DNA from 3 places in the Bacillus spongiae genome. Region 3 is predicted to be linked to each of the others. Evidence: riboswitches for the same ligand, from Rfam matches in the RefSeq annotation. Region 3 holds a riboswitch; each other region holds the start of a gene.
What was found. Region 3 has a riboswitch for thiamine pyrophosphate ahead of tenA (thiaminase II). Riboswitches for the same ligand answer to the same signal wherever they lie in the genome.

Region 1 (10,421 bases), on a different contig from region 3:
ATCCTGTGATTTGGTCTTTTTTTAATTAGCATTTACATAGTAAACTAAATGGTCTGTCCATTCATCATTTTCATAAATAAAGCCTTTTCTTTTACATTCAAATGCCATTCCGGCACTTTCTGCTAGCTTCATAGACGGTATATTATCTATATTAATATGCGCTTCAATTCGGTGGAATTTTAAGTCTTTAAAGGCGATGGTAAGTGCGGCTTTAACTGCTTCTTTCCCGTAGCCGTTTTGCCAGTACTGGTTATGGATCGTATAGCCGATTCTCGCCCAGTCAAATTGCATGCGGGCTAAAGTAGAGAAATCCACCATTCCTACATGAACACCGTCTTTTTTTCTAAAAACACCAAATACGTGGGCAATATCATCCATCGCTAATTGCTGATGCTTGTCTACCAATTGGTGGAACCAATCGATTGTACATTCACTCATATCGATTTTTCCATCGTCATGGGGACTCTGGGACGGGAGTCGATTATTAAATTCATTCAACCAGTTTATGTAGTCCTCTTTCTTTAATGGTCTTACGATTAATCGTTCGGTTTCGAAAGTATACTCAAATTGATTCAAATAAACACCTCTGAACTTCCTGTTATAATATTTTGATAGATTTATTTTACTATAGCATTTGAACGAAAGGAATCATGACCTGAAAGTTCGACTCCCTTAGTTCAATTAGGGTTTCTAATATTCACTTTAATAGCCTAAAAATAGACACTGCTTTTCAGAATGCTATGATCGTTTTGTTCTAAAAGCTCCCTATAGTGGAAGAAAGGATTTAAACCTTTCCAAAACTGAGTCGTTAAATGGAAATTTCTTTTCTTTAATACTATATTTCATCTTTTCTAATGACTGAAGTGCACCTTCCTTTAGCTCAAGAGGGTAATTATATTTGATGCTATTTGTTTCAAACTCCTCTTCATCAATAACTTGCCAATCCTCATTTTGTGGTTTTACGAAATCTAAATCTAAATCAACAAAAGATAGTTCGTTTCCTTTTATTATTGATGGCAAAGCAACATTGCAGTAATAGGAGACAATGCTCCCATTTTCAGTCGGTAAAGCCTTCTTTGAGGGAAAAGTATTCTAATGATGTATTATGAAAGGTAAACGTAGTATCTCTCGAGTAGTGTATGAACTTTCTACCAGGTTTACAAAGCACTATTACATACTCTGGTGTTTTGTAAACAAGTTCTCCTTCCCATTCATAATGTTGAACGTTAGGGTACTTTAACCCCTTTATACGTATTACTTCACCCATAATGATTTCCTCCATAACCCTTTCAAACTATTCTATTTTCCTCCTCGTTAACTGAACAACTGCTCATCTATATCGTAACATAGTTGAAAGGCACAATATTTAAGAAAAAAGTATCAATTCACTTAATCTATTTACAATTAATCCAACTAGTGTTAAACTTGTGAGGATTAAATATGAATGAAAATTGAATATTGATCATCATTCTACTAGGGGTGTCCATTCAGCATGGACTGAGAGAAGTACGCGTATAAAGTTCTTTGACTCTTAGAACCTGATCTGGCTTGTACCAGCGGAGGGAAGTAGTTAGCATAATTTGAACAAATTTATTTGTACACGTGTGCATACTTCATCGGGTCTTGAAAAAGAACCCGATTTTTTGTTTTTATTATGCTTAAAAATACCTCACCTTCATATTGATATAGGCCCAGGTTAAAATCAATAAGGGAGGAAATTGGATTGAAAAAAGTAGAAAACGAAGGAATTGAATTTAAATCTCAATTCCCAAATAGTAAAAAAGTATATGTAGAGGGGACACGCTCTGACATTAAAGTTCCAATGAGAGAAATAGAATTAAGTCCAACAGAGACAGAAACAGGGACAGCTCACAATGAACCGATAAGAGTATATGATACAAGTGGTGTATTTACCGATCCGAATTTCATCCCGGACATACATAAAGGACTTCCTGAATTACGAAAATCATGGATTTTGGAACGTAAGGATGTTGAGGAATATAGTGGAAGAGAAGTAAAACCAGAAGATAATGGAATTCGTAGTAAGACGGGAAATGAACAAGTATCGTTTGATCGAAAAGATCGTAATCCGCTACGTGGACTCAAAGGAAAAAATGTAACCCAAATGCATTATGCTCGTAAAGGAGAGATTACCCCTGAAATGGAATTTATCGCCATTAGGGAAAATCTTGATGTGGAATTTGTCCGTAAAGAAGTAGCAGAAGGACGCGCGATCATCCCAGCAAATATTAACCATCCCGAGAGTGAACCAATGATTATCGGTCGTAATTTCCACGTGAAAATTAATGCGAATATTGGGAATTCAGCTGTCAGCTCTTCCATTGAAGAAGAAGTGGAAAAGATGACATGGGCAACTCACTGGGGAACTGATACGCTAATGGATTTATCAACAGGTAAAAATATCCATAACACACGAGAGTTTATTATTCGTAATTCTCCTGTGCCAGTTGGAACCGTTCCTATTTATCAAGCACTTGAAAAAGTGAATGGAATTGCTGAAGATTTAACGTGGGAAGTGTATCGAGATACGTTAATTGAACAAGCAGAGCAAGGGGTAGACTATTTTACGATCCATGCTGGAGTACTTTTGCGTTATATTCCAATGACGATTGAACGCACGACGGGAATCGTCTCCCGAGGAGGATCAATTCTGGCGCAGTGGTGTCTTGCTCACCATAAAGAAAACTTCCTTTATACTCATTTTGAAGAGATTTGTGAAATATTAAAGACGTATGATATCTCGGTTTCATTAGGGGACGGTTTAAGACCGGGATCGATTGCAGATGCGAATGACGACTCACAATTCGCTGAGCTTGATACATTAGGAGAATTAACAGAAATTGCTTGGAAACACGATGTGCAAGTCATGATTGAAGGGCCTGGCCACGTGCCAATGCATAAAATAAAAGAAAATGTCGACCGAGAAATAGAAGTGTGTAAGGGAGCTCCTTTCTATACGCTAGGTCCATTAACAACGGATATTGCGCCGGGATATGATCATATTACTTCAGCCATTGGAGCAGCGATGATTGGTTGGTTTGGAACTGCGATGCTTTGTTACGTGACACCGAAGGAACATTTAGGTCTACCGAACAAAGAGGATGTTCGACAAGGGGTTATTGCCTACAAAATAGCGGCACATGCTGCCGATTTAGCAAAAGGTCATCCTGGTGCACAGAAGCGTGATGATGCGTTATCCAAAGCTCGATTTGAGTTTCGTTGGAACGATCAATTTAATCTTTCGTTAGATCCTGATCGTGCTAGAGAGTACCATGATGAAACGCTACCAGCTGAAGGAGCGAAAGTCGCACATTTTTGTTCCATGTGCGGGCCGAAATTTTGTTCTATGAGAATTTCTCATGATCTTAGAAAACAAGCAAAAGAAGGAGAACAAACAAACAGCGAGTTTATTAAAGAGGGAATGGATAAGAAATCGAAGGAGTTTATTGAGAATGGGTCAGCCATTTACCAATAATTCATTCGAAGATAAAAAAATTGAGTGTTTGCAAGCAGAAATCTCTTTATTACAGCAAAATATCAAGCATTTAGAACAGCAGCTTTCAGAAATTCAACAGTCATGTCGGCATGTATTTAAGGAATCCTATGTGATGAGAAAATGCGTTAAATGTCATTTTGCTGAAAGTAAGTATTATTAATGTTGATAAAAACAACGGCAAGCTTCGCCGTTGTTTTTTTGTTGAAAAAAAGCATGATAATGGAAGAAATCTATTATATAGTAAAATAGTTAAATGTTTTAATTTTTTGACTAAAGGAGATAAATATGATGAATTATATTTGTATAACATGTGGAGTTCAATATGGTGAATCTCATGTAGAGCCGACACAATGTAAAATTTGTTCGGAGGAAAGGCAATACGTAAATCCGAATGGGCAATCATGGACAACATTAGACACAATGATAAAGAATGGTCAATATCATAATGAATTGATTCATAAAGAAGAAAACTTAATTAGTATTGCTACAAAGCCTAAATTTGGCATTGGGCAAGCAGCGTATTTCATAAAAAATGAAGGGTGTAACATTCTCTGGGATTGCATTACATACTTGGATGATAAAACGATTTTAGAGTTAAAGGAAATGGGTGGTGTACAGGCCATTGCGCTCTCACATCCGCATTATTATTCAACGCAGGTGGAATGGGCGGAAACCTTCAATGCGCCTATTTATATTCATGAAGATGATCGAGAATGGGTGACAAGACATAGCGACCACATTCAATTTTGGTCAGGAAATTCTTATGAATTAGCAAACGGATTGACTATTCATCGAATTGGAGGTCATTATAAGGGAGGATCTGTTTTACATTGGGAAAGCGGAAATGATCAAAAAGGTGTATTACTAACCGGCGACATTATTCAAGTTGTGGCAGACCAAAGGTGGGTTAGTTTTATGTATAGCTACCCAAATTTAATCCCACTTCCTGCACATAAAGTGAGAGAAATGGCTGATAAAGTCAATTTATTAACCTTTGATCGTATTTACAATGCGTTTCAGCGTAAAGTAGAGAGCGATGCTAGAGAAGCTGTCCAAAGGTCTGCTGATCGATACATTAAAGCATTGGAAGGAACGTTATTTACAACATAGCTTAATAGACTATGGCCATTATGTAGGTCAATACAAGCCGATTTTCTGTTATAGTAGGAGATCGGCTTGTTTTTTTCATAGGGAAGAACGAAGGAGAACATAATGATGTCGTTGAAAAGGATGATTACGATTGTGAGGCAGTGATGAACATGTTCATGGCAAGCACTATTAGGAAACAATTAAATTGACATGAGTAGAAGTAGGTTTCTTTGCAGGTTTTTCAAAGAATGATTTATTATTGATTAGTGAAATCGTACTTTTTTAGCATCATACACAACAAGGTATGAGATCCTCTCAAAAGGGAGTAGCAAGGCTACGTCATCATCTCAATCACTACATTCCCCTTCTTATGACCTAAGTCTACATATCGATGGGCTTGAACGATTTCTTCCATCGGATAAACTCTATCTATATATGGCTTATATTTGCCTTCCGCAATTAATTTTCTCAGCTTCAATAATTCTTCTATTTTTGTTTTACGACTTCCAGTATCCTTGTGAACATTAAGGTAAACACCAGTTTTTCTTATAACTTTCTTTGCTTTTGACTTTGGTAACTTTGCTACAGCATCAAATAGAACATCATACTTCTTATTTAATTGTGTAAGATCCTGCTTAGTATAATCAATCACATATTCTGCACCTAATTCCTTAGCTAGCTCTTGATTCTTTGTACTACATACAGCTGTTATCTTTGCGCCGTAATGGTTTTTGGCAATCTGTACTGCAGTTGAACCTACTGCACCTGAAGCACCATATATAAGCACTTCTTGGCCCTGTTGAATATCGGCTTTTTCAAGACAACGAATGACAGTCATTCCAGCTCCAACAGAAGCAGCGGCTTCGCCAAAGGGTAAATGATCAGGCATCAAAGTCAGTAGTCCATCTTCAGGCATTCTTTTATATTCCGCATAGCCACCAAAATCCTCTTCCAATGTAGAAGCAAATACTTTATCCCCAACCTTAAACTTCGTCACTTGTTCTCCAATTTCCTCGATTTCTCCTGCTAATTCCATCCCCAATATGGATCTTTTAGGCTTGAACATTCCAAGATACAATCGGGCAAAGGGCCATTGAATAACTGGTACGGAGAAGGCTCGCATTCTTACGTCTCCTCTTGTAACTGTAGAAGCGTGGACTTTTATTAATACTTCCGATTCCTTTGGTATCGGCTTTTTAAGTTGTTTTATACGAAGTACTTCTGGCGCACCATATTCTTCATAGACTATCCCTCTCATAAGGTTCTCTTTCATCATGGCCTCCTAATTATTTTTATTAATACACATTAGTAGGTTATCTGATTGTCAAATCTATTTACATTTATAAAAAGTATATTGTAAATATCTCCTCTTGATGATTTAAAAAAAGAATTCTATATAAAAAAGACTTCAGAGGAGGTCGAATGCCTGAAGTTGGGAGATAGGATTGGTATTAAATGAAGGCTGTTTTCTAAAAGATAGTTTGTATTGTTTTTAAAAACGGTGTATCCTATGTTACTTTTACTATTTTTTCGTTGTGGTATAACACCTTTAGGTAGTTTTTGCTTATTTCATCCATGTGTATTTTACGAAATAAGGAGTAAATAAAGACCCGATGAAGAATATGATGAGTCCTATACATAAAGATAAAAGAGGATTACTAAAGGGTGATAGGAAGGAAGTAAATATAAGCATAGGTAAAATCGTTAAAGATGAAGTGACGAATCTACCAGAAAGCTTTATCCTATGCTCTCCCTGACAGTTCTCACATTTAATCGGTTTATTTCCTACCCATAACGATTTATAAATTTTACGCCAACTAAATAGCTCGTTACAGTTCTCACATTTTTGCAAAGCAAACACCACCTTGTCCGACGTTAATAAATTTCATACATATTTATTTGGGAATCTTGTTATATCAAATTCCTCTTATGTAAATATTACTGAATTTATTTATCCTATTAAACTGTCTATTTGTTGAATAAGATAATTATGTATACTTATATATTAGCATATTTTGTAAAATACCTTGTATAAAAAAAGTGTTATTCATTTTTCAAATTGATAGAAATGCTCCCGCAATGTCACTAATTTCTTTATATACTTATTTCCATACGCTATTTTAGTAAAAAAATAATATTTTTAACGAAAATAGCCTAAATAAATGATTGATGGAAGGAATGGGAGGTCTAACGCGATCAAACCTTTCCGATACTTAAATATAGAGCACACTAATGGAATTACGCATCTATAGGCGTTAGTAGACTGAAACATTTGAAGGAATGGAATAGAATATTGAAGAAGTGATAGGAAAAAACAATAGAAGTTTAGAATACTTAATAAGAAGGATGAAACCTAAAATAAAGGAGAATACATATGAGCAAATTTGGATTGTTTGTAAAATTTACAGTAAGAGAAGGAGAGCGTGACACATTGGTAAATATTCTATTGGAGGCAGCAGAATCGATGCAGCAATTGAATGAATGCCAAATATATTTAGTTAATGTTTCTGACGATGAACCAAATTCTGTATTTGTTTATGAAGTGTGGAGCGATGAGAATGCGCATCAAGCATCATTATCACTTGAAGGGACTCAATTATTGATCAAGCGTTCCAAACCAATTATTACAGGAATGGAGAGAATCAGTACTTTGCAGCCGAAGGGAGGAAAGGGCATCTCTAACTAATATACTTAATATTGCTAAACGGAATAGAAAATCAACAGTACATCCTTATGAAAAGAAGCCATTTTGTCTCAAAATGGCTTCTTTTTTCGTCATTACATTAGAAAGACACAGGTTTCACAAGTATTTTAGTCTGCATTTGCATCATTTCAGTTATATGGAATTCTTCACTGAATGTTTTTAGTATAGATGAGGGTCAAGTTTTTTAGACGGATGGACTCACCCGGCTAACCGATCAGTTCCCTTTATTTCTTTGCAATTTTTTCAATAACAGAGTGTAAATCATCTGGTCTATGAAATTCGATAGGTGAGAAGCCTTTTTCGAACGTAATTTGTTCTGATTCAATCATAAGAACGTACCGCCCGTTGACTTTTGCGAGATGAACTGTATCACCAAAATCGGATAATAATGACTTGACTGAAATATGATCTAGCTTAAGTTTAAGCTCAACTTCAGGTGCTTGTTCAACAATGTGTTGAGTGGCCTCTATTACTTGTTCAGTCGTTAGCCTCTCTTGAAGCTCTCTTTTTGGACTGACGGCCCAATGCTCTACAGCTTCTTCAAACTCCGCTTTTTCCGTACTCTCAGCTTCAAATACTTCTTCGATATGGTCACTGACCATTTCAATCACCTGAGTTTTTACGATTTCAGGCATCGATCGCTCATATTCAATAAACTTTAAAAAATCTTCAAAATATCGAGCATGTGAAGCTTGGTGAATTTTTAACTCCACGGGATCCATCATCCCTTCCTCTGGCATATATGGATAGACGATACTTTTCATGTTTTTCGTTGTAATGGCCAATTCAACGTTATGGATCATCGTCGCTTCGTCCGTAATACTTGCTACTTTCGGTTCAAAATCACATTTCAGCATAAATAAGAAAGGGTCATCAAAGAATTTTGTTAATTTCGCTGAAACGACTAAGAAAACACCTCCCCGAACAGCACTTGTATCGATATAGGTTTGTGCGAAAGCATCTGTCATTTCTCGGAATTTTTCAGTTGACTCTGCGAATCGTGCCTTATGGAATAGGTTGTAATTAGGATTGGAAGTTAAGTCATGTCCTTGTTCAACGATGAAGCGCCCAATCTTCGTTGGGGCATTATCCGATTTGGCGTGTCGATCGACCTTTCGCTTCACGATACGAGCCAGTTCACCATCTAGAAAGGTTTTAAGTGGACTTTGTTCATACCCTGTTGTGTCCATTGTTTGGTAGTGTTTATATTTTTTATGTGCTTCTTCTCCGGATCCTTCAACTTGTACTACGTAAAAGGATAAATAGCTTATCGTAAAATCCATATGCATCTCCTTTTTCTTCGATTTTATCAGTATATGAAATGATGAAGTCGTCGTCAATGAGCTGAAGAATAATTGCATTGACAAGTAATATGATAATTAAAGGCTGTCTTTTTTAGTCAATACAAACGGAATGGATGATGTCTTGATTATTAGATTTCTACTTCAACAAAAAGGGGTTTCCATAAAGACCGTTATAAATCTCTTTTTAAGGTGATTCTAAATTTAAGCCTTTGGTTATAAGAGGGAGCGATTTCGAGATAAAACTTAGATTTTAAAAGAATAATAGTCGTATTGAATTTTTTACAGTATCTAATACAAGAGGAAGAAAATATATAGAAGTTCTTTTTTGAGTAGAAACATATTTTAACAAAAAACAAAGGATTTCTTTCTAATAAAATCGAAATAAAAAAATAAATCGAAACGTTGTTACATACCATAAGAAAACTCATGTAAAACAGGAAAATATTCATTTTCCTAAGTCATACGGAAGCGGAGGGGATTAGTTGGAGTATGCGGTTGAACTAGAAAATTTGAGTAAATCTTTTGGAAATCAAGAAGTACTAAAGAAGATTAGCTTTAAGGTTCCTAAGGGAACTGTTTTTGGGCTGTTAGGACCGAATGGGGCTGGGAAAACAACAGCGATACGAATCATGTCCTGTTTAATGGAACCAACAGGTGGAGATGTGAGAATATTAGGAAAATCCATTCATTCCAATCGAAAGGAGATTAGGAGAATCGTAGGGTGTGTGACTGAGTCACCTGGAATTTATAACAGATTGTCGGTATGGGACAACCTAGAATTTTTCGCACACTGTTATGAGCTGCCCAAAAATGAGCGAAGTCTTCGAATCGAAACGCTTTTGAAACAATTTAATCTTTGGAAGCGGAAAGATGATCCGGCTGGGAGCCTTTCAAAAGGGATGAAGCAGAAGGTTTCAATTATTTGTGCATTATTACATGACCCTGAAGTTCTCTTCTTTGATGAAATAACTGCAAACCTCGACCCAATAAGTATCCGTGAAATGAAGAATCAAATCAAAGATTGGGTAAATTCTGGAAAAACCATTATTTATTGTTCTCACACTCTATCGGAGGTGGATGAACTATGCCATCAATTTGCCATTATTGATGGAAATGTAATTAGTTTGACGACTCCACAAAAATTTAGAGAAGAATGGTCCATGTACAATGTGTCAATGAAGCTTGAATCAAATCATAGTCAAGCTGAAATGATATTCCGAAATGCACCAGAAATTGTGGCGTTTGAACAAGATGGAGGAGAATACAAACTAAAAGTAGATAATCCTGACAGTAATAATTATCAATTGCTTAAAAAGCTAGTCTCTTTAAACATCCCAGTAACCTATATTCAAAAGATATCAGTTACATTAGAAGATTCGTATCACGCCTTACTTAAAAGTGATCGGGGGGAGATATAGTGCCGTTTTTTATTATGAGACGTGAATGGAAAGAAATTTTTGCTACAAAATCTCTTTTTCTAACAAACATGATTGCACCAATCGTTCTCCTCCTAGCGGCTTTTTTAACTATCAATTATACTCAGGAAGGAGATATTAAAATCCTCTTAGATGCCATCAAGCAAGTAAATCCACAGCTCAATGTACTCGATTCACAAGGAACGGTTCTGCTTGCTCGTTTTTACTTTCTCTTTTTTCTAATCATCCCTGCTGTTCTACCATTATCTCTAGCAACAAACAGTATCATTACTGAAAAGATGACAGGAACTTTAGAAACGGTATTAGTGACCCCGATTACAACAAAGCATTTTATATTAGGGAAAATTTTAGCGTTCTCGATTCCACCGGTC
Region 2 (10,421 bases), on a different contig from region 3:
GAGCATAGGAAGGGCAATTTTTTTGAAAAAAAGCTTCTCCATCGATTCCTTCGGGGTATCGAACAACGGTTAGTGCACGATTTTTCAAAAACGGTATCATATGTTGATTAATTTTACGTAAATAGCGCAAATATTCCCCTTTATATAGTAATGGCTCTTTCCAAAGAACCTTTTCTTTATGTGTGATTTTTGTCGTGTTGGGGAAGCTTGCTTCATCTATATAAAATTGAAGTAGAGTACAATTATGATGGTTTTCTTGAAGCAAAAATCGAGAAAACCTTGGTTCCCGTAACTCTTTTTTATACCATTGCAAATAGAATACCTCTATACAAATCGAAGGAGGAAGTGAAAAATAATCATTAGAAATTTCTTTCCCATTTGTTCTAATAATTTCATTTAAAATATGCTTATTAGAAGAAGACAGACCTGCTGAAAAGGATCCAATTTTTCTAATTTTATTTTGTTCCCACACACTGACTTCATAAAAACCATTTTTTCGATTCCAACCTGTAATAAAACAAATAGCCGTTTTTCGATTCTTTAACTTTTGCCAATCGATTGACCGCTTCCCTTCTATCCATGAACTCCCTTTCTTTTTAGCAACGATTCCTTCCCCTTCATATCGTTGTACGTTTTTCCAAATAGATTGAAAAGAATCGGAAGATTTAGCTAATCTTAAGGTAGAGTGAGGTGGGAATCTAAAAGAATAAAACCATTGTTTAAGCTGTTCTTTTCTTTCATTATAAGTAGTCGATGTTACGTTCATCTCATTAAGACGAAGCAGATCAAACACGACATATTCACATGGACGTCTATGTGCAGCTTGGAGAATGTTGTTTCTTGATGTCATGCGCCCTCGTTGTTGTACATACGAAAAAGAACTTTTGTAATCATTCTCTAAGGCGACGATTTCTCCATCTAAAATAACCGATTCCTCGGTTAGGTATTTTTCGAAAAAGGATTTAATTTCTGGGAAAAGTGCCAATAAGTCTTTTCCATTCCGACTTAACAAACATTTTTGATCACTTAACCAAATCATGATTCCCCTAAAGCCATCATACTTCACCTCATAATGCCATTGCCCTTTTGTTGGTGGATGTTCAACAAGAGTAGGTAACATTGGTTTCGTTGCAATCACCTTCTTTTTTTTAGTATGCCACTTTTACCATTGTTTATATAGAATGAAAAGGGCATTATTTTAACCAAACTAAGAAAAAAGTAAGGATGGTTTTATATGCATACAATTTGGAAAGGAAGTATTAGTTTTGGGTTGGTGAATATTCCGATTAAACTTCATGCAGCTACTGAGGATGGCGATATAAAGTTAAGAAGTCTTCATAAAGCTTGCCATACACCGATAAAATATGAAAAAGTATGTCCAGCATGTGAAGTGGAATTAAATAAGGAGGACATTATTAAAGGGTTTGAAGTCGCGAAGGGGAAATTTGTCGAAATTAGCGACGATGAAATACAGGCGCTTAAAGAAAGTAAAGAAGAAAAAAGTGTTGAGATTGTTGATTTTATCGAATTAAAGGAAATCGACCCTATTTATTTTGACCGAAGTTACTTTTTGTCTCCGAGTGAAGGAGGAAAAAAAGCTTATGGTCTACTAAAAGAGGCGTTAGTAAAAACAAAAAAAGTAGGAATTGCCAAAATGATGATTCGATCAAAAGAACAACTCAGTGTGATTCGGGTATATGAAAACATCCTACTTGTTGAAACGATTCATTATCCTGATGAAGTCCGCAAGGTAGAGGAAGTTCCAAACATTCCTTCAGAAAAAAATGTAACGAAAAAGGAACTTGATACCGCTATTTTACTTATTGATCAACTCACTACTGACTTCTCACCTGAAAAGTATCACGATGAGTATAGGCAAAAGCTTGAAGGCTTAATTGAGGAAAAGTCGAAAGAAAAACAAACGGTTTTACCAGCAGAAAGTCGGGCAAATGCCGATAATGTTACCGATTTAATGGCTGCATTGCAAGCGTCAATTGACCAATCCAAGCCGAAAAAGAAAACAACGAATAAAAGGTCTAAGAAAGCAAAAGCTTTGTAATCCGTGTCTTAAAAGTAATGCTATCCGACTTATGTGCTTAGCTAGACTTGAACCATTCCACAACTTTTTTCTTCACTTATGATATGAGGTATGGTAAAGTATGAATGAATTTAATATTGAATGAACACTGGGGGTGCCGGAAGTGGCCGGCTGAGAGTAAGACCTTAATGTCTTTGACCCTTCTTAACCTGATCTGGTTTGTACCAGCGTAGGGAAGTGTCCAATATGATAGCGAAGAGTGCATAATAAAAAATTGCATGATTGACAGGTAGCTTTTGGCTACTATTCGTTCTTTCATTTAGTTCACGATAAACCTCCAGTGTTAACACATCGGAGGTTTTTATTGTTCTTACAGAAGGTAACAGCTGTAATCACGTTATTTAAGAATTGACCAAGTGATTAAGAAAAACATTACTGTGTCCTCAATAGAACAATAATCTTCAGGTTCATTCATCATCATTTCAATCATCATTGGAGGAATATAATGTGAAAACAGCTCTAACAATCGCAGGCTCAGATTCTGGAGGAGGAGCAGGCATTCAAGCAGATTTAAAAACGTTTTCAGCACTAGGGGTGTTTGGGATGTCAGTTATTACAGCTGTTACTGCTCAAAATACGCAAGAGGTTCGCTCAGTTGAAAACATTTCATTAAATGTAATTAAAGATCAAATCAATGCCATTTTTGATGACATTCATGTAGATGCAGTGAAAATTGGTATGCTATCGACTGCTGAAATTATTGAAGCGGTGACAACAGAGATTTCTAAGCGGAAGATAAAGTCGGTGGTTGTAGATCCCGTTATGGTTTCAACTAGCGGTCACTCCTTACTAGATCCGGCTGCTGTACATATGTTGAAAAAGAAATTACTTCCTCTCGCGACAGTCGTAACTCCCAATATTGCAGAAGCAGAAGTGTTAGTGAATCAGAAAATTCGAAACAAAGTAGAGATGGAGGAGGCCTGTCAGAGAATACATGAAATGGGTCCAGGAACGGTTCTTCTAAAAGGTGGACATTTACATGGTGACGCTGATGATCTTTTCTATGATGGAAAAGCATTCAGGTGGTTTCAAGCAGAAAGAATTCAGACGAAGAATACTCACGGTACAGGGTGTACATTATCGTCAGCTATTGCATCCTATTGCGCAAATGGAGAAAGATTAGAAACGGCCATTGCAAAGGGTAAAGATTATGTCACAGAAGCAATTAAACAAAGCTTTTCTATTGGAAAAGGAAATGGTCCTACACATCACTTTCATCCGTTTTACACAAGGTAATTCATATAACTTGTTTGGAGAATAATAAAATTATAGAAGAGGGAATTAATACATGGAGAATAATATCGATTATGGCTTATATTTGGTAACAGATGAATCTCTTCCATTAACCTTACTAGAAGAGAAAATAATTGGTGCCATGAAAGGGGGGGCATCGATCATTCAGCTCAGAGAAAAAGAGTCCACAAGTAAGGAGTTCATTAATAAAGCGAAAAGGTTGAAAGCAATCTTATCTGAAACATCTATTCCCCTTATTATTAATGACAGACTTGATATCGCCTTGCTCGTAGAGGCAGACGGGATACACCTAGGACAAGATGATCTTCCTGCGAGAGAAGTAAAGAAAATTCTTCCTGCCAAAATGATTCTCGGGGTCTCTGTACATTCCGTTCAGGAAGCACTTCAAGCAGAGAGGGATGGAGCAGATTATATTGGAGTAGGCTCAGTATTTAAAACTTCGTCAAAGCCAGACGCTACTCCCATTAGTTTTGATGAGGTAGTGGCCATTAAAAAATCAGTTTCTATACCGGTTGTCGGAATTGGTGGGATTACAGAAGAAAATGTTGACTTAATAAAGGAATTGGGGATTGACGGGGTTGCCATTGTGTCGGCTATTATGAAAAAAGAAGATACAAAAAAAGCGACAGAGCAATTAAAACGGAAACTTACGTGGCTCTAGTGAGAAAAGGAGGGATGCTCGATGCATTCCTCCTTCATTTTCTAAAACAAATCAAAGAAATAAGGACCTACACTAAATATAAGTAATAGCATGTACACAAACATAAAGTAAAAGCTACCTAGCATGGCAGTCCATTCAGGGTCACGACCCCATTTCCAGACCAATGTCGTTAAAAGAGAGAGGACGAATGAAATAACCCAAAGGCTTCCATCAAAAGTTAAATAGGAAGGGGCTATGGAATAGAAAAAGCTATCCATTGCAGTTGCTAAATAGAAGATAGGCATAACTAGAAACATTCCAATTGATACGTATTCGACTAAGTGAACACCTTCTGATTCCATAATGTTTGGTTTAAAAATATTTAAGTAGATCAAAAATGCTAAAGATGGTAAGTACACATAAAATGATGTTAATAATACAATAAACCCACTAAATAACATTAAGAAGCTATTATAAAAAGCATTGAAATAATCCTCTTTCGATAAAGTTAAACTATCCTTAATGACGGCTTCATCATTTGACGAAAAATATAATTTGTGCGACTCCCCTTTATAGATTAACCAATAAATCGAAGAGAAATTATTTGCATAAAATGGATCATTCGCAACGTGATCTGTTGTTGATATTAACCGACTTTCGACTTTATTCCCTTTTAATTCCCCCAAGTATAAGCTGAAGTCATTTTTTTTGAAAACCCCAATTCCTTCTGCTAAGAAAGTAAAAGTAGTTTTATCCTTCATGAGAAAGTTTGATAAGGAATGAAAAGAATAAAACTGGTGCTGAGAGTCTTTATCATAAAACTTGATTTTCTCCAATGGAACAGTATTGTTGATAAAGTCCTCGATAGTGCCTTCCATTATAAAGGATTGATATGTGATATTCCCTTGTTTTCGTCCGTTTTTTTCTATTAATAGTAATATTTTTCCGTTTGCTTCAATATTTCCACTAATGCCATTAATTGAAAATTGGTATCCTGTATCAACACTGGATAACAGTATAGGTAAATCATCTTGAGAATTTAATAAATATAGATTTGCTTTAGTTTTCCATTCATTAGGGGTCGAGACGACTATTTCTCCGCTATTTAGAAAATACACATTTTCCAAGTTATTTTCAAAGGTAGAAAGTAAAGTCGTTTCACCAGTATCCGGATATAAACGATAAAGGGCGTTATCAGCCCAATAGACAACCTGCTCATCAGCTCCCTTTACGTCGGTTATATTCTCGGCTATGACCGTTTCGGAAGAAAGGTCTGACAAAATGACTCTCTTTTTGTTGAGATATACAAATTTTTCTCCGTTTGTCCAAAAGCCCTTTCCTTTATCTACTTTTAATGGAAGGGTGTCACTTTGGGTGGTCATCTGTTGGTTTAACTCGACTACTTGGACACCAGAAGATGAAGTCAAATACATCTTATTGTCGTTATGAAACACTTGTTTGCTTTCACTTAATGAAACATCCAATGGTAAAGAACGGCTCCATTCATCATTAGGGAGCTGATTAATTTCATTCAATTGTTGAAAGTATAAGACTAAGAAAAGGCAACTACAAAGAACAATAGGAATGCCAAATGTTTTGAGTTTTCTCATCATGGTCCCCCTTTTTTTATTTCTGTATTTTACCATATTTTTAATATTTTTTCATTTTTTAAAATAATCAGAATAAAAAGTTTAGAAATAATCTATTTCAATTTGTATGAGTCAATAGTATAGAGTAGAAGATACTATTTCTTTTATATAGATACATAAATGTTATTCAGAAAAGGTCAGTAAACCGAAGGAAGGGAATATAAAGGAATTGCAAATTGATGGGGTTGCCATTGTGTCGGCTATCGTGAAAAAAGAAGATACAAAAAAAAGAGACAAAGCAAATAAAACGGAAATTTACGTGGCTCTAGTGAGAAAAGGAGGGATGTATTTTGCACCCCTCCATCATTTTCTAAAACAAATCAAAGAAATAAGGACCTACACTAATCATAAATAATAGCATGTACACAATCATAAAGTAAAAACTACCTAACATGGCAGTCCAATCAGGGTCACGACCCCATTTCCAGACCAATGTCGTTATAAGAGAGAGAACGAATGAAATAACCCAAAGGCTCCCATCAAAGGTTAAATAGGAAGGGGCTATGGAATAGAAAAAGCTATCCATTGCAGTTGCTAAATAGAAGATAGGCATAACTAGAAACATTCCAATTGATACGTATTCGACTAAATGAATACCTTCTGATTCCAAAACGTTTGGTTTAAAAATATTTAAGTAGATCAAAAATGTTAAAGATGGCAAGTACACATAAAATGATGTTAATAATACAATAAACCCACTAAATAACATTAAGAAACTATTATAAAAAGCATTTGAATAATCCTCTTTCGATAAAGTTAAACTATCCTTAATGACGGCTTCATCAGTTGACGAAAAATATAATTTGTGCGACTCACCGTTATAGATTAACCAATAAATTGAAGATAAATCATTTGCATAAAATGGATCGTTCGCAACGTGATCTGTTGTTGATATTAACCGACTTTCGACTTTATTCCCTTTCAATTCCCCTAGGTATAAACTGGTGTCATTTTTTTTGGTAACCCCAAGTCCTTCTGCTAGGAAAGTAAAAGTAGTTTTATCCTTCATGCGAAAGTTCGATAAGGAATGAGAATTTTCAAACTGGTGCTGAGAGTCTTTATCATAAAAATTGATTTTTTCCAACGGAACAGTATTGTTGATAAAGTCCTCGATAGTGCCTTCCATTTTATAGGAATAATAAGTGATATTTCCTTGTGATCGTCCGTTTTTTTCCATTAATAGGAATATATGTCCATTTTCTTGAATGGTTCCACTAATGCCGTCAATAATAGATTGTTGGCCGGTGTTAATGCTGGATAACAGAATAGGTAAATCATCTTGATCATTTAATAAATATAGATTTGCTTTAGTATTCCAATCATTAGGGATTAAGACGAGTATTTCTCCACTATTTAGAAAATACACGTCTTCCACATTATTTTCAAAGGTAGAAAGTAAAGTCGTTTCACCAGTATCTGGATTTAAACGATAAAGGGTGTTATCAGTCCAATAGACAACCTGCTCATCAGCTCCCTTTACGTTTGATACATTCTCAGCTATGACCGTTTCGGAAGAAAGGTCTGACAAAATGACCCTCTTTTTGTTGAGATATACAAATTTTTCTTCGTTTGTCCAAAAGCCCTTTCCTTTATCCACTTTTAATGGAAGGGTGTCACCTTGGGTGGTCATCTGCTGGTTTAACTCGACTACTTGGACATCAGTAGATGAAGTCAAATACATCTTATTGTCGTTATGAAACACTTGTTTGCTTTCACTTAACGAAACATCCAATGGTAAAGAACGGCTCCATTCATCATTAGGAAGCTGCTTAATTTCATTCAATTGCTGAAAGTATAAGACTAAGAAAAGGCAGCTACAAAGAACAATAGGAATGCCGAATGTTTTGAGTTTTCTCATCATTGTCCTCCTTTTTTATTTCTGTATTTTACCATATTTTTGATAAGTTTTTATTTTTTTAAATTATCAGAATAATAAGTTTGGACTAATTTTAATTAGTAGTGAATAACCTATTTCAATTTTTATTAGTCAAAAATAAAGAGAAGATATTTTTATTAAATAGCGTGGTTTTAACATAATCAAAAAGAAATTTACTGAAGTTTTAAACATTCGAATGTTACCTAGATACAAAAATGTTATTCAAGAAAAGGTCAGTATACTGAAAGAAGGGAAAAGGATGGATTATATGGGAACACAGCAATCCTGAAATTGATAACGTATGAGACTAGAAGAAATCGGGAAATACAGAGAAAATAGAATTATTATATGAAGGAGTTTGACAAATACAGGATATTAATATATAATGAATTCTGGCTAAAATGTCCATAATGAAGTGAAGGAACATATTTGCCATCGATTGCGTTCGATGACTTTATAGTACAAATTTAAATATTTAGGGGGCAGAACATATAAACATTAGTTTTTTCCATAAGAATCTCACACTTATGACTTCCGGTAGTGATTCTCTCACAGTCACTTTGCCGATGAAACCACGAATTTTGCTTCCACCATATTAATATACTTCATTTAATTCCATTTTAATAATTATTCAATTAATAGCTGAATCACGCTGGCACGGCCTAGGAGCCGTAAGGATGAAAGAGAGGTAGGGCTTTCATTGTTTCAGAACCAAATAATGCGGACAGTTTAGCTTACTAAGCAATATTTATTAATATAATTTCAAATTAATTATTATATTGTTGTCCTATGTATGAAATAAAAAACACTTATTTTACTAAAGCCTTCTCAATCCTTTAAGGACAGAACAGCTTGTTTATTCGAGGACGTTTGTAAAAATGAGTTTTTTAGCACAAATGTAGGACATATTATCTAGATCTAGTGAAAATGTTAATAAATGTAAAACACCAAAGGGTACCCTTTGGTGTTTTTTCGTTTCGTGTGATTGCTATAACAATGCTGTTATTTTTACATAAAAAATCTGTATATGATATAAAGTTGAAGAAGAATGATTATTCTTTGGTGCATGAAATATGTAAAGGAAAGCACCGTGATAAAATGTCGTAGTGGAATAATAGTTAAACGGTTGTCATGGAAGTGATTATAAGGTTAATTGTCAGGCCTTTTGTTTATTTCACCGATTGCTTTATATCAAATTGTTTCATTGATTGAAGTTTTCTACACAAAGGAATCTATTGATGAAAATTATGTTAGAATCATTTGATAAATAAGATATAAGCTTCTTTACCATACTATTTTAAGGGTAATAATTATCGGCACCACGTTTTAACGTTGAAATGTGTATTCTGGAGGCTTTAGCTATATCATTCATGGTATTTCTTAATTCCTGAGGTAACCCTTCATCCGAAATAAATTTCTCGTACATATTGATGTTATCAATTTCTGCTTGAACGCTTGCCTGAAATGCTTGTCGTAATGTTGTCGGAGGGGGCGTAAAATCAGCAGCATTATTTTCTGGTGGTGAAATATTGTATAGGTCAGATAGATGAAGGAGAGCATGAATATGTTGCTGTTCTACTTTTTTTATTTGAACAAATGGAATGACTTGTCCGAATTTCTTATGTATAGCATCATATCTTGCTTGGGCTAAGTATTCATCTTGAATAGCGTAATGAAGAACCTTTTCGATTGTTAAATTGTCATCAGCCAATCCACCATTACTACCATAATGATCAGGCATCCAATTTTCAGCATAAACAGAGTAGGGTGAGAGTGATAAAAAAATGATTATTCCAAGAAGTACCCATCGATTCATTCTTAATCCTCCTATTTCAAAGTAAGAATAGTTTGCTACTGAAATAAGAAAAAATACATAGTGAAATGAAGACTTTACTTGCAGAAGTTGAAGTACATTTTCATGTGGAATTACACCCTCTACTTGCGATCTCAATCTGTTTACTTGCAGAACTCAATCAAATCCTTTAAAACTCAACTATTTATTACAATCTACACCAAGTACTTGCGAAACTTTTTCCGTTTGGAGGATAAATGTACGATGTTTTGCTTCATTGCAATAAAAAGAGGAAAAGTTTAGTTTTTTCCTCTTTAGAGTAAAGTATTTGAACAATGAATATCACTTCGACTCTTTAACATTGCGTCGATACGAAACGCAAGTTATTTGATCATTCATAATGTTTTTAATTACTTCGTTTTTCACACCGAATCATCATTTCATTAAAATAAGGGCGAATCTTCTTCTGAAGTTGTTCATGTTCATCCAACTTAGTAAATGCATCGGGATGAAGTGTTTCAGAAAGCTGGAATTCAACACCTTCCTCCACATCCCCCTCATTAAATATAATGATAGGAGTCATCTCTATTTGATGAAAGTTAGAGGTCAATAATAGAGACTCCCATTCTTTAAGGTTACGTAATTTTTTAATCCCATAAAAAGTCTTTAAATGCTGTTCCTCTTCATTGGATAATTTATCATTTTTTACAATTTCATTGATTAGTAGGACACCATCTTTTTTTAAAATACGATGAAATTCTTTTATCGCTTTTAAAGTATCAACAAAGGAAAGCACGGACTCCGTAACAATGATATCAAAGTCGTTGTCTTCAAAAGGAAGATCTTCTACAGAAGCTTGGATGAATTGAAGTTTATGTCCTTGTTTGATCCGTGTTTTTGCTTTTTCAATCATCGTTTCGTTTGAATCAATTCCGACTGTATCACATTGGAATGCCTCTGCCAGAAAATAGGATGTAAGTCCTGTTCCACAACCAGCATCCAAAATTCTTGTTTCCGGTTCGAGGAGTTCACTGCTAAGAATATCTTTCGAAGCACTGAATCCTCCTGGATGGGCCCCTCCAATACCGAGCTGTGCCAACATATCAAGGTAG
Region 3 (10,421 bases):
CGTGCTCGAAATAACCTCCACTCCACTCTCTACTACTTCCATCCGTTCATCGAGCTCATAAACGGATAAACGAATAATTCCTTTATACTTCATCAATGGAAGAATGTTATTACTTGCTCGAAAATCCTGTGTTGAATGCTATTTTTGTGCAATTAACGTATAAAGTGCAGGAAGTTGATTCTCCGCCCCTTCTGGTGAATGGACAGGAAGCGCCCACCTATTGCCAGATTCCTCTTCTAAAAGCTCTATTTTCATTCCTGCTTTGGATAGTTCTGTCACAACTTCACCTAATGTCCACCTCCTCAGCTTCACCTGTTTCTCTAATAACGCGCCTTCGTCTTCTGATAGGAGAAAATGGTACGCAACCTTTTCGTCTACAATATTTGATTCAAAATAATTCCCACTTGCGACCATTTTATTTTCTTCTACCCGCATTAATTTTGACACCATAGGGTGGTAATCTCGTAAAATGAATGTGCCTCCTTCTTTTAGAGCGTTGCAAACGAATTGGAACAACGGCTGCAGTTCAACAAAATAGTGTAAAACACCTAACTCTAACAGCACATAGTCGAAATTAACCAACTGCTGATCCCTAGGGATGGTTAGTACGTCTGACACGATGTATTCAAGGTCAACCTCTGCATGCTTGGCTAATTCAACAGCATAGTTTCGGTTTGATTTAGATATATCAACAACAGTTACATCCGCACCCAATAAAGCAAAGGATACCGCTTTATTTCCTTTTGACCCTAGCAGATTTGCAATCTTCTTCCCTTCTACCTTTTGAATATACTTTAAGTAATCCTGAACAGCCTTTCGTGGATTTTTCTTTAGTATTTGAGCATACTCCTGTGGGCGGCCATGCCGATGAACCCAAGCTTCGTAGGCAGATTGATTCCAACTTGCTTCGTTCATTTTACTCATTAGTTCTTGCTTCATTTGGAATATCCTCCTTTTTTTGCTATAAAATGATTATTCTGCAAACATCCTCTACATCCTGCATGCATTTGATTTCAATTAAAAATCGTGCCAACCCGCTAGGGAAGGCACGATTTTTAACCTATATAACGATGATACACTTTCTTTGCTTCTGTTAAATCGCTCGTTCCATGAATGAGCGCACGCCCATCCTTAAAGAAAACAAGGCGATAGGAATCTACTTCATATGAGAGTAAATAAGGGTTTCGTTCAATTTTTCCCGCCGTTGCTGCGAGTCTATCTGCTAACTGATCTAAATTTCGATTCACACCTGCTTGTGGACGAATTTGAACCGTATTTCTTCCACATAATACAGTCGATTTCACTTGATTTTCGTACGACAAGAATGGATATTCTCTGTTCTCTCCGCAAGATAAACAGTCTTTCCGTTTTAGTTTACCTACTGAAATAGCCGTTGATTGGTTAGACCATAAATCAAACGTGACGAGTTTTTGCCGAAGATGTTCTTCATCTTCAACAAGAATTTTGAGTGCTTCCGCTACTTGATAGGCAACGACCATGCCAACGGCCGGACTGATAATTCCTGCCGTATCACAAGTGATTCCTCCCATCGGAACCTTCTCAAGTAAACAATGTAAACACGGTGTCTTCCCAGGTAGGATCGTATAACTAATGCCATAACTCCCTACACACGCACCATACACCCATGGGATATTGTACTTATGGGATAAATCATTTAAAACGAGTCTTGTATCAAAATTATCGGTTGCATCTAAGATCAAGTCAACATCATGGATAAGCTGCTCCAACTCAACTGCTGTTGCATCGGCTACTATCGCTTCAATTGTGACATCAGAATTTATTTGCTGAAGTCGACTTTTAGCAGCAATCGCTTTAGGAAGTCTGTCCTTTGCGTCTCTTTCCGTATAGAGCTGTTGCCTCTGAAGGTTGCTCCACTCGACGTAATCACGATCGATAATTGTCAGCTTGCCGATCCCAGCTCTTACGATTGCTTCCGCACTTCCACTCCCTAATGCTCCTGCCCCTAGTATTAACACATGCTTTTTAGCTAACGTTTGTTGCCCCTCTACTCCGATAGGAGCAAATAATTGTTGTCTTGAATAGCGATCGGTCAAATAGTGCTCATTCCTTCCATTGGGCTACTTGCTGTTGCATAACGTTTTTTCGGCATACGTCCCGCTTCAAAACCTAGTCGCCCTGCTTCAATTGCTAATTTCATTGCCTTTGCCATATTGACAGGGTTCTCTGCAGCTGAAACCGCCGTATTTAATAGAACACCATCCGCTCCTAGTTCCATTGCATACGCTGCATCAGCTGGCGAACCGATCCCAGCATCTACGATGACAGGAACGTTCGCTTGCTCAATGATAAAGCTTAAATTCAATGGATTGATAATTCCTTGTCCAGATCCAATCGGTGAGGCACCTGGCATGACTGCGTGAACGCCAAGCTCTTGTAGGCGTTTGGCTAAGATAACATCATCGGAAATATAAGGTAAAACGATAAAACCATCTTCTAATAACATTTCACAAGCCTTTAACGTTTCAATTGGATCTGGTAATAAGGTCGTAAAGTCCCCAATGACCTCTACTTTTACCATATCACATAATCCAGAAGCCTTCGCAAGCTTAGCGATACGAACCGCTTCTTCAGCTGTTTTGGCTCCTGCTGTATTTGGTAAGAGCGTATACTGTTGAACATCCAATTGCTCCAAAAAATTTGGTTGACTTTGATCAAAAATATTCATTCTTCTCACAGAAAATGTAAGAATCTCTGCTTCAGAAACCGCTACAGCTTCCTTTTGAATCTCAAAACTTGGATATTTCCCTGTACCTAATAATAATCTCGACTGAAATGAATGTGATCCGATTTTTAACATTTTCATCCGCCTCCTACAAAATGGACAATTTCGATGTTGTCCCCGTCTTGTAAATTTGTTGTTTGATGTTTGTCTTTTTCAATAATTTCATGATTATGTTCGACAATGATAATCTGGTCTTCCACGCCATAATGAGCTAATAAAGCTGTGACATTTTTAATATCCTTTGGAACGGTTATCGATTCACCGTTAATACGTAGGTTCAACTCCACTAGCCTCCTTTAACTGTCGTTGCAAAGATAATGCTTCGACGTTTTGATCAATGTTTTTTCCTTCTATTATATCCGCCATTATTTCACCGGTAATGGGACTTAATAAAATCCCATTACGATAATGACCACTTGCTACAAAGAGTCCCTTAAGTGAAGGGTGGTTTCCGATATAAGGCTTTCCATCTGTTGTTTGTGGACGAATGCCTGACCAAACCTTCTCCCAGTGGGCATTCTTCAACTTAGGAATAAGCGCGATTGCTTGGTCTAGCAAGGAGGAAACACCTGATACGCTCACTCGTTCATCAAAGGTATTCGGAATCATCGTTGCGCCAATAATATATCGCCCACTACTTTTCGGGACAATGTAACATCCATCCGTGAAGACCGTTTTTTCTAAAAGAGGCTCCTTCGTTGTGACGGATAAGCATTCTCCTTTTACTGGATAGACATGCAACGGAAAATCTGTCGTCTGTAAAAGTCGTTTCGTCCAAGCACCTGTCGTAAGAATAACTTTATCACTATAAATGCGCTCTGATTCGGTTTCTACCCCAACGCACTTTCCTTTATCTGTGATCAAATTGATTACTTCTGTATATTCTTTTACATGCGTCCCAAGCGAATAAGCAGCCTTTGCAAAAGCTTTTGATAATTTCGGGGCTTCAACTTGGCCATCCTTTGCTGCGTACATGCCGCCAAATGTATTCCTCGTGATAGAAGGCTCTACCTCTACCACCTCATCAGGAGATAACCAGCTAACCTCTTCCCCGGCAGCTTTTTGAAACGGGATCATGCCTTGTATCGTTTCCTTCTCTTCTTTTGTGCGAGCAACCGTTAGCATTCCATGCTGTATGAGTTGAATATCAATATTCGTTCGTTCCTTCAATTCAGCTTGCAAAGCGGGGAACATATTTCTACTCTTTCTTCCGAGCTCGAAAAGTGGTCCACCCTTCTTCATTTCAGCTTGAACGGCTAACATTCCTGCGGCTGCACTCGAGGATTTCTCGTTAATCTGCCCTTTCTCCAACACCAATACGGAAATGCCACGTTTTGATAACGAATAGGCAATAGAATGGCCGATAATTCCTCCACCTACGATGAGAACCTCATACATTTTTCTCATGGTATCCTCCTTTTACACGACGAATCGCTTCTTTATATGCCCGTGCAGTGTGAACAGGATCTTCACTTTCTAAAATGCCAGACATTACCGCAATACCAGAAACTCCTTGTTGCCAAACTGACTCGACCTTCTCTGGGGTGATGCCTCCAATCGCAACGACAGGAATCGTCATCTCCGCACAAAATGCTTTTAAGGTATCACAACCTTTTGGCTGTAATCCAGGCTTTGATGTCGATTCGAAAATATGACCGAACAGAGTAAAGCTTGCGCCCCCTTTTTCAGCCCTCTCTCCTTCCGCTACCGAGTGAGTGGAACAACCAATCATTAAATTCGGAAAAGTCGCTCTAACTACCTCAATAGGCAAACTGTGATGAGCAAGCTGGACTCCTCTAACCCCGAGCGATGCAGCTACATCGGCTCGGTCATTAATGATCACTTTCCTCGGTGAAATCCCTGCTTTTAAGAGGCTGTCAACCCCTTCATAAAGCTCTTTCGCCGACAGATGTTTTTCCCGTATATGAAAGACATCAATATACGAATCTATCATTCTTGCTATTTCAATAAATTGTACGAAGGGCTGCTTCCCATTCGTGATAAGGTGGAGACTCATTTATTACCCATCGGCTGTGCTTTATTCGTCATTTGCCATTTTTCTAATGTGTACGCCATCTCCCAAAATGCCAGTTCGTATTGACTACTGATCCAAAAATGCTCCTTCATTTGCTTTCGATCAGACTCTGTCACCTTTTCAGCCAAGTCATCGAGTCGTTCGATTTGCTCTGTCACTAATTGCTGAAACCATTCCCCACCATATGCCGCAATCCAGTCTTGATAAATGGGCTCTTTCGGCGCCGCTCCTTGAAATTTCTCGCCGATTTCTGCGTATAACCAATAACATGGGAGCAAAGCGGATAAAATGTCCCCTAAATGACCGTAAGCAGCGCGATACATATGTGACGTATACGCGTAAGCGGTTGGAGATGGACGAAACAACCGCTTCTCTTCATCAGTAATACCTAAGCGCTTTGCAAAGTTTTCATGTAATTGTAGTTCTGCTTCATACGTACCTTGCGCATGTGCAGCAAACCTGGAAGTTGTATGCAAATCTGTTGCTTTCGAAGCTCCTAATGCTTGAACTTTTGAAAAATGGGTTAAATAATAAGAATCCTGTAGAACATAATAGCGAAAGTTTTCTAACGGTAAACTTCCGTCTGCTATTCCTTTCACAAACGGATGCTGAAAACTATCCTCCCAAATCGAGTTACACTCTCTTCTTACTTCTTCGGTAAATGTCATCCTTCATTTCCTCCTTATGATTCTCTTTGTGAACACATGATGAAGCGGAGAAGTTTTATACTATGTAAAAACAAAAAACCACTTTTCTACAGCAGAAAAGTGGTTGAAATGGAAAAAATATCCCTTATATCCATTCTCCACTTCCCTACGCTGGTATAAACCAGATCAGGTTCAAAGGGTCTTAAAGTGTCACTTTAATCTCAGCCTTATGCAAGACACCCCTAGCGGTAAAACTTTATTCAATTAAATTGAATTTGCTTACATCATAACATGTGAATGTAAAATGTCCAATAGAAAAATCCCTACTACAAAAAATTCTTACCAAATTGATTCCTCATTTAAGGTCAATTCTTCTATAAAAGGTATCGTTCTAATTATCATTCATTTGAAAAACTTTTAAACAAATGGACTTGTTTGTCGTACATAATTCTGATTCAACTAGGTGGTCTGTTACATGACTAGATTGTCATATTCAAGTCACTTCATAGTCACATTCATTAGCTAAGCTGTAACTATCATAAAAAACATTGGAGGTTACCGAATTCACAAAAAGGAAAACGGAACAGGATTAATAAAAGCTTCAATCAAACATTGAAGGAAAAATACTTGAGCCCAAAACGTTATGGGTTAACTGTTTATATAAGGGGGAATACACCATGATAAAAAAATTAAGAATACCAAAAGTTTTTCTAGTGTTACTAGTTGCCGTAGTGTTATTGAGTACGATAGCCGTTATTGGCATAGGAAAAATTAAGAAAGAAAACTATTTTGACCAAATGGAAAATCAAACAGCCCACGACTTTCCTTATATAAAAGATACGATGGAAGCCATTGAATTAGACAATGATTTGACCTTATTCCTTATCACGGATGAGGCTGGAAATGTAAATTACTATTTAGCGAATGACCATATCATCAATTATAGTACGGAGTCTTACGGAGATATCGCAAATATTAATCAGGCAGAGGAAGGCATTAATTGGGGAGGTCAATGGAATAAAGAAAATGAAAATATTTATTTCTCAAAAGGGTTAATAGCCAATAAAGAAATAGAAAAAGTATCAGTAAATGACCAAACAAAAAATATACAGTATCACCCTTATAGGGGAAATACAATATTTTATTCTACAGAACCAATTGAAGAACCTGTGACGATCAAGGGCTTTTCAAAAGACAATGAGGTAGTAGCCGATACTTATTATGTTACATTAGATGATCTAGAAATTTTCACTCGTGACGAAATATCCACTTATGCGCAAAATAAGAGAATAACGATTAACTATTTAGAAGAAGAGTTTAGTGATACCGTTTCTAAAAACCGTGTGATTCGACACAATCCAGCAGCTGGTGCACCCATTGAAGTAGGAGGTACTGTAGACGTCGTTCTTTCAAAGGGGCAAAAGTAAAACCTTAACATAACATCTATTGAATTGATGTATTAGCTTGAAGCTCACCCATAACCATCATGAAAAAGGCTGTCGATTTTCTCGACAGCCTTTTTATTTACCTAGCTAGTTAAAATTTCTCCTATTTTTATAGGCGGTTAGATAAAGAAAGCGACCACATAGATGATTATCGGTATTCGAATGTAATCAAGAGGTTTCTTAAAGCTTGTATATAAGAGCTTATTTTCCACTAATGGCCTTGAAAAAGAAATAACGGGTTTAGAACTTAATAACAGTGTGATGGTGATGGTCAGTAACGGAACCATCACGATATGCCAGATGCTCCATTCAGCATACCAGCTCAACGTTTTAATATATTTAATAAAAAAGAAATGAAATACATAGACATAAAAGGTTTTCTTCCCAAGTGACGTAAAGAACACTTGTTTTTTTGGTACCCACGGTAAAAACGAGCAGATGCCGCAAATCATGACAAAATAGATTAGTAAGCGAAAGATTGTTCCTTCTATAGAGGAATGCCCAATCATATCAAAAGAGTATTTCCCTAATAAATACATTCTCATTATAGACGAATCTGCCATCATGATGATCATGACACAAATACTAAAAAACATGATAGAAAGATATTTTGCATACTTTTGTTTTGCCCATTGAAAATGATCTGCTTTCATGTAATAACCTAATAGGAAAAAGGGAAAAAAGACGAATGTTCTTGATATGCTCAGGTAAGAATCTGCACTGTCAATAAAGCCCACTCCTATTCCCATTAGTAAAGCTATTACTAGAGGGAACGGTATTTTAGTAAAAACAAACAACATTAAGTTCCAATAAAAAAGGCTTAATAAAAACCACATTCCCATTGTAGGCATAAACAAAGAAAATTGTAGTGAATCGTACCCATATAAATAATAGTTGTAAAACGAATAAATAATTTCAAACATAAAATAAGGCATAATTGTTTTGTTACTTATTTTCTTTATAGCACCTTTTTTATAAAAACTTTTAGATAAATATCCTGAAATTAATATGAGCGTTGGCATTCTAAAAGCATTCAAGAAATTGACCATACCAAATAGAAATTCATGATCTCCTCTAAACATACTAATTAAATGACCGAAAACGACTAATAAAATTAGGATAAACTTTGCATTATCAAAAAAAGGGTCTCTGTTCTTTTTTTGTTTTGAAAATTCTTTGTTAATTGCTATTCCCCCTAGTGAATCTAACAGGTCGCCTTATGTATAGATAAATCTTGCTACAGCTTATTGGAATAATTGTCTTTACGTTTGTATGTGAAAAACATAGAATTCGAGAAGCTAGTTAGTAGATTCGGGACAACCACATTCTCTCTTTACAAACTTGCCATTACTAGATAGGAAGTATATGCGTTATACAGGCACCCCTTCCTACCTAGTATTCATATGTTTGGACCTCATACCTATTTATTCTGTTCAAAATAAATGGAAAAATAATTAGATGTTTACGAGTTATCCGTCTAATGAAAAAGACTGCGAGCTATCTAAGCGATTCATTTTACTCTAATAAAAAATTGAACAGTGGAAGATCAAACAAAATCCATAATTCACTTTCTTTCATGACAATCGTCATCTACTCTATCGTTTTGAAATTAGGAATACCATTTAACGACCTTCGTTTGGAATCTGAACTGTAAAGGGTTCTAATTCTTTTTCCTCCACTAAATGATCAAACAAGTTTGTTCTTAGTACGGCCTTTTCTAAAGAGAAGTTTTCGAAGGTTTCCTTGTCATCTAACTGGAAGATAGATTGAAATTGTAAGGATGCTTTGTCAACAACGGTCACTGTATTGCTATAAATATAGTAGTCTGGATTCGGGTTTGCTGGATTAAACACATTGAGATAGTCATGATGAATTAATTGAAAGATATCGTAACTTACTAAATTGTTTGTGAGTCTCTCAAATTCATCTTCACTTATTTTCTTTTCAAAACCGATAATCTGATAATCCATAATCACCTGATTATTTTCTTCCTTAATATCATTTACTTTAACGGAATAGGGTGTTCGCTCACCTTCTAACAAAAAGGAGCTCTCCGTTAATCGTTTTTCAACTGGAGGTTCATTGATTTTAAGAATAGGATACATCGTAAGAAACTCAACATCATTTTCTATGTTAGGAAACTCAGTCCGATAAATTGTATAATACCCTTCTTCACTTCTTGATTGAGATAAACTCTTACTGACTCCGCTGTCGGCAAACGACACATCATCTCCATGTTTCGAGATAATTTCATATTCCAAATTATCGGTTTCAGATGATGTATTCAATTTATTGATGCGGATTTGAATTTCTTCTTCTTTATAGGTTTCTGTATGATTTAATGTGACCGATTCTTGAATTTGTTTAATCGGAATATCAAATTTCCATTCTCCCCGCACACCATTTACGTAATGAATTGTAAGAGGGACCGTGAAGTCATCCTCAATATTTTCATAAGGGTATTCTAATGTCCACCCGAAGTCAAAACCATTGTCTACCTTTTCATAACCATACGATAACCCTAACCAAGGATCGTGATCCCCTTCATACTCTTCAAAATTTACATCAAAACTGACCTCATCCTCTTCATACTGCATATCTATATCCCCGCTTACATGACCAGTAATCCCTATTGTCATACCATCAAAATAGGCGCCGTAAATGGTCACTGACACCCCTTTTTTCGTTAACGTTTGATTCAACTCTGTTACTAAGCCTTGCTCAGCTAAACGCACCCCTGTTTGATTTCCAAACTTTTCAAAAAGAGTACCAATCAATGGAGTATTCGCTAACACCCGATTCATACTTGGATTGACAAAGCCGGAAGCAATCGTTACCCCGAATAGGGAGGCTGCCACTAGGCTGCTTATAATTAGTTTTCGTTTTGGAGAGGTCTTTTTTTGTTTCAATTTACTCCCTTCTGAAATACCTTTATCTATTGCTGCTAGAACCTTTTCTGTCGGGATGTCGATTTGGTCGACGGCATTTTTCAGTTTTTCCTTATCCATAAGTAACCTCCCCTTTCATGCTTTTTTTTAGTGCCTCTTTCGCTCTTCTTAAATTTGTCTTAACTGTCCCCTCAGGAATTGCTAGCATGTCACTAATTGTTTTGATCGAATAGTCATGATAGTAAAACAAAATAAGTGGAATCCGGTAACTCTCCTTCAGCTTTCGTATCTCTTCCAACAGATGCATCGAGTCCTCTTTGATGGATTCACTAGATGTTAGAGTCTCTAAAACACCTTCTGTAAGTGGAACAACGTTCTTTCTTTTGCTAAGCAATTGCCCTGAACAGCGAATAATGATTTTCGTTAGCCACGTCATAAAATATTCCGGTTGTTTTAATGTGTGGATGGAGATATACGCTTGACAGGTTGCTTCTTGCACGATATCTAACGCATCCTCCTCGTTATGTACATATAGGTAGGCAGTACGATAAATCTGCTTATAGTAATGCTTTATTAATTTTTCAAAGGCCTTCTTATTGCCTTTTATTGCTTTTTTAACTATTTTTTCATTCATCTCATGGC

Region 1: another riboswitch for thiamine pyrophosphate. It lies ahead of thiC (phosphomethylpyrimidine synthase ThiC); the one in region 3 lies ahead of tenA (thiaminase II).
Region 2: another riboswitch for thiamine pyrophosphate. It lies ahead of thiD (bifunctional hydroxymethylpyrimidine kinase/phosphomethylpyrimidine kinase); the one in region 3 lies ahead of tenA (thiaminase II).

What each region holds. Positions count from the first base shown of each region.
Region 1 covers NZ_JBBAXC010000004.1:267,887-278,307, reverse strand. Annotated here, with positions in the region: gene WAK64_RS07160 (GNAT family N-acetyltransferase) at 22-576, opposite strand; gene WAK64_RS07155 (DUF402 domain-containing protein) at 766-1,020, opposite strand; gene WAK64_RS07150 (hypothetical protein) at 1,058-1,267, opposite strand; TPP riboswitch at 1,466-1,582, shown strand; gene thiC (phosphomethylpyrimidine synthase ThiC) at 1,718-3,496, shown strand; gene WAK64_RS07140 (hypothetical protein) at 3,474-3,677, shown strand; gene WAK64_RS07135 (MBL fold metallo-hydrolase) at 3,803-4,627, shown strand; gene WAK64_RS07130 (NAD(P)-dependent alcohol dehydrogenase) at 4,941-5,882, opposite strand; gene WAK64_RS22385 (TIGR04104 family putative zinc finger protein) at 6,171-6,467, opposite strand; gene WAK64_RS07120 (putative quinol monooxygenase) at 6,981-7,292, shown strand; gene WAK64_RS07115 (DUF3900 domain-containing protein) at 7,535-8,593, opposite strand; gene WAK64_RS07110 (ABC transporter ATP-binding protein) at 9,097-10,032, shown strand; gene WAK64_RS07105 (ABC transporter permease) at 10,032-10,421, shown strand, end outside.
Region 2 covers NZ_JBBAXC010000015.1:46,182-56,602, forward strand. Annotated here, with positions in the region: gene ligD (DNA ligase D) at 1-1,138, opposite strand, end outside; gene ku (non-homologous end joining protein Ku) at 1,235-2,059, shown strand; TPP riboswitch at 2,179-2,291, shown strand; gene thiD (bifunctional hydroxymethylpyrimidine kinase/phosphomethylpyrimidine kinase) at 2,546-3,334, shown strand; gene thiE (thiamine phosphate synthase) at 3,387-4,013, shown strand; gene WAK64_RS16765 (hypothetical protein) at 4,055-5,605, opposite strand; gene WAK64_RS16770 (hypothetical protein) at 5,952-7,502, opposite strand; gene WAK64_RS16775 (hypothetical protein) at 8,815-9,333, opposite strand; gene WAK64_RS16780 (class I SAM-dependent methyltransferase) at 9,716-10,421, opposite strand, start outside.
Region 3 covers NZ_JBBAXC010000029.1:16,319-26,739, reverse strand. Annotated here, with positions in the region: gene WAK64_RS21235 (class I SAM-dependent methyltransferase) at 139-939, opposite strand; gene WAK64_RS21230 (thiazole biosynthesis adenylyltransferase ThiF) at 1,056-2,075, opposite strand; gene WAK64_RS21225 (thiazole synthase) at 2,072-2,845, opposite strand; gene thiS (sulfur carrier protein ThiS) at 2,842-3,045, opposite strand; gene thiO (glycine oxidase ThiO) at 3,029-4,171, opposite strand; gene WAK64_RS21210 (thiamine phosphate synthase) at 4,155-4,781, opposite strand; gene tenA (thiaminase II) at 4,778-5,467, opposite strand; TPP riboswitch at 5,593-5,700, opposite strand; gene WAK64_RS21200 (PASTA domain-containing protein) at 6,124-6,873, shown strand; gene WAK64_RS21195 (acyltransferase family protein) at 7,011-8,075, opposite strand; gene WAK64_RS21190 (DUF4179 domain-containing protein) at 8,514-9,899, opposite strand; gene WAK64_RS21185 (sigma-70 family RNA polymerase sigma factor) at 9,892-10,413, opposite strand.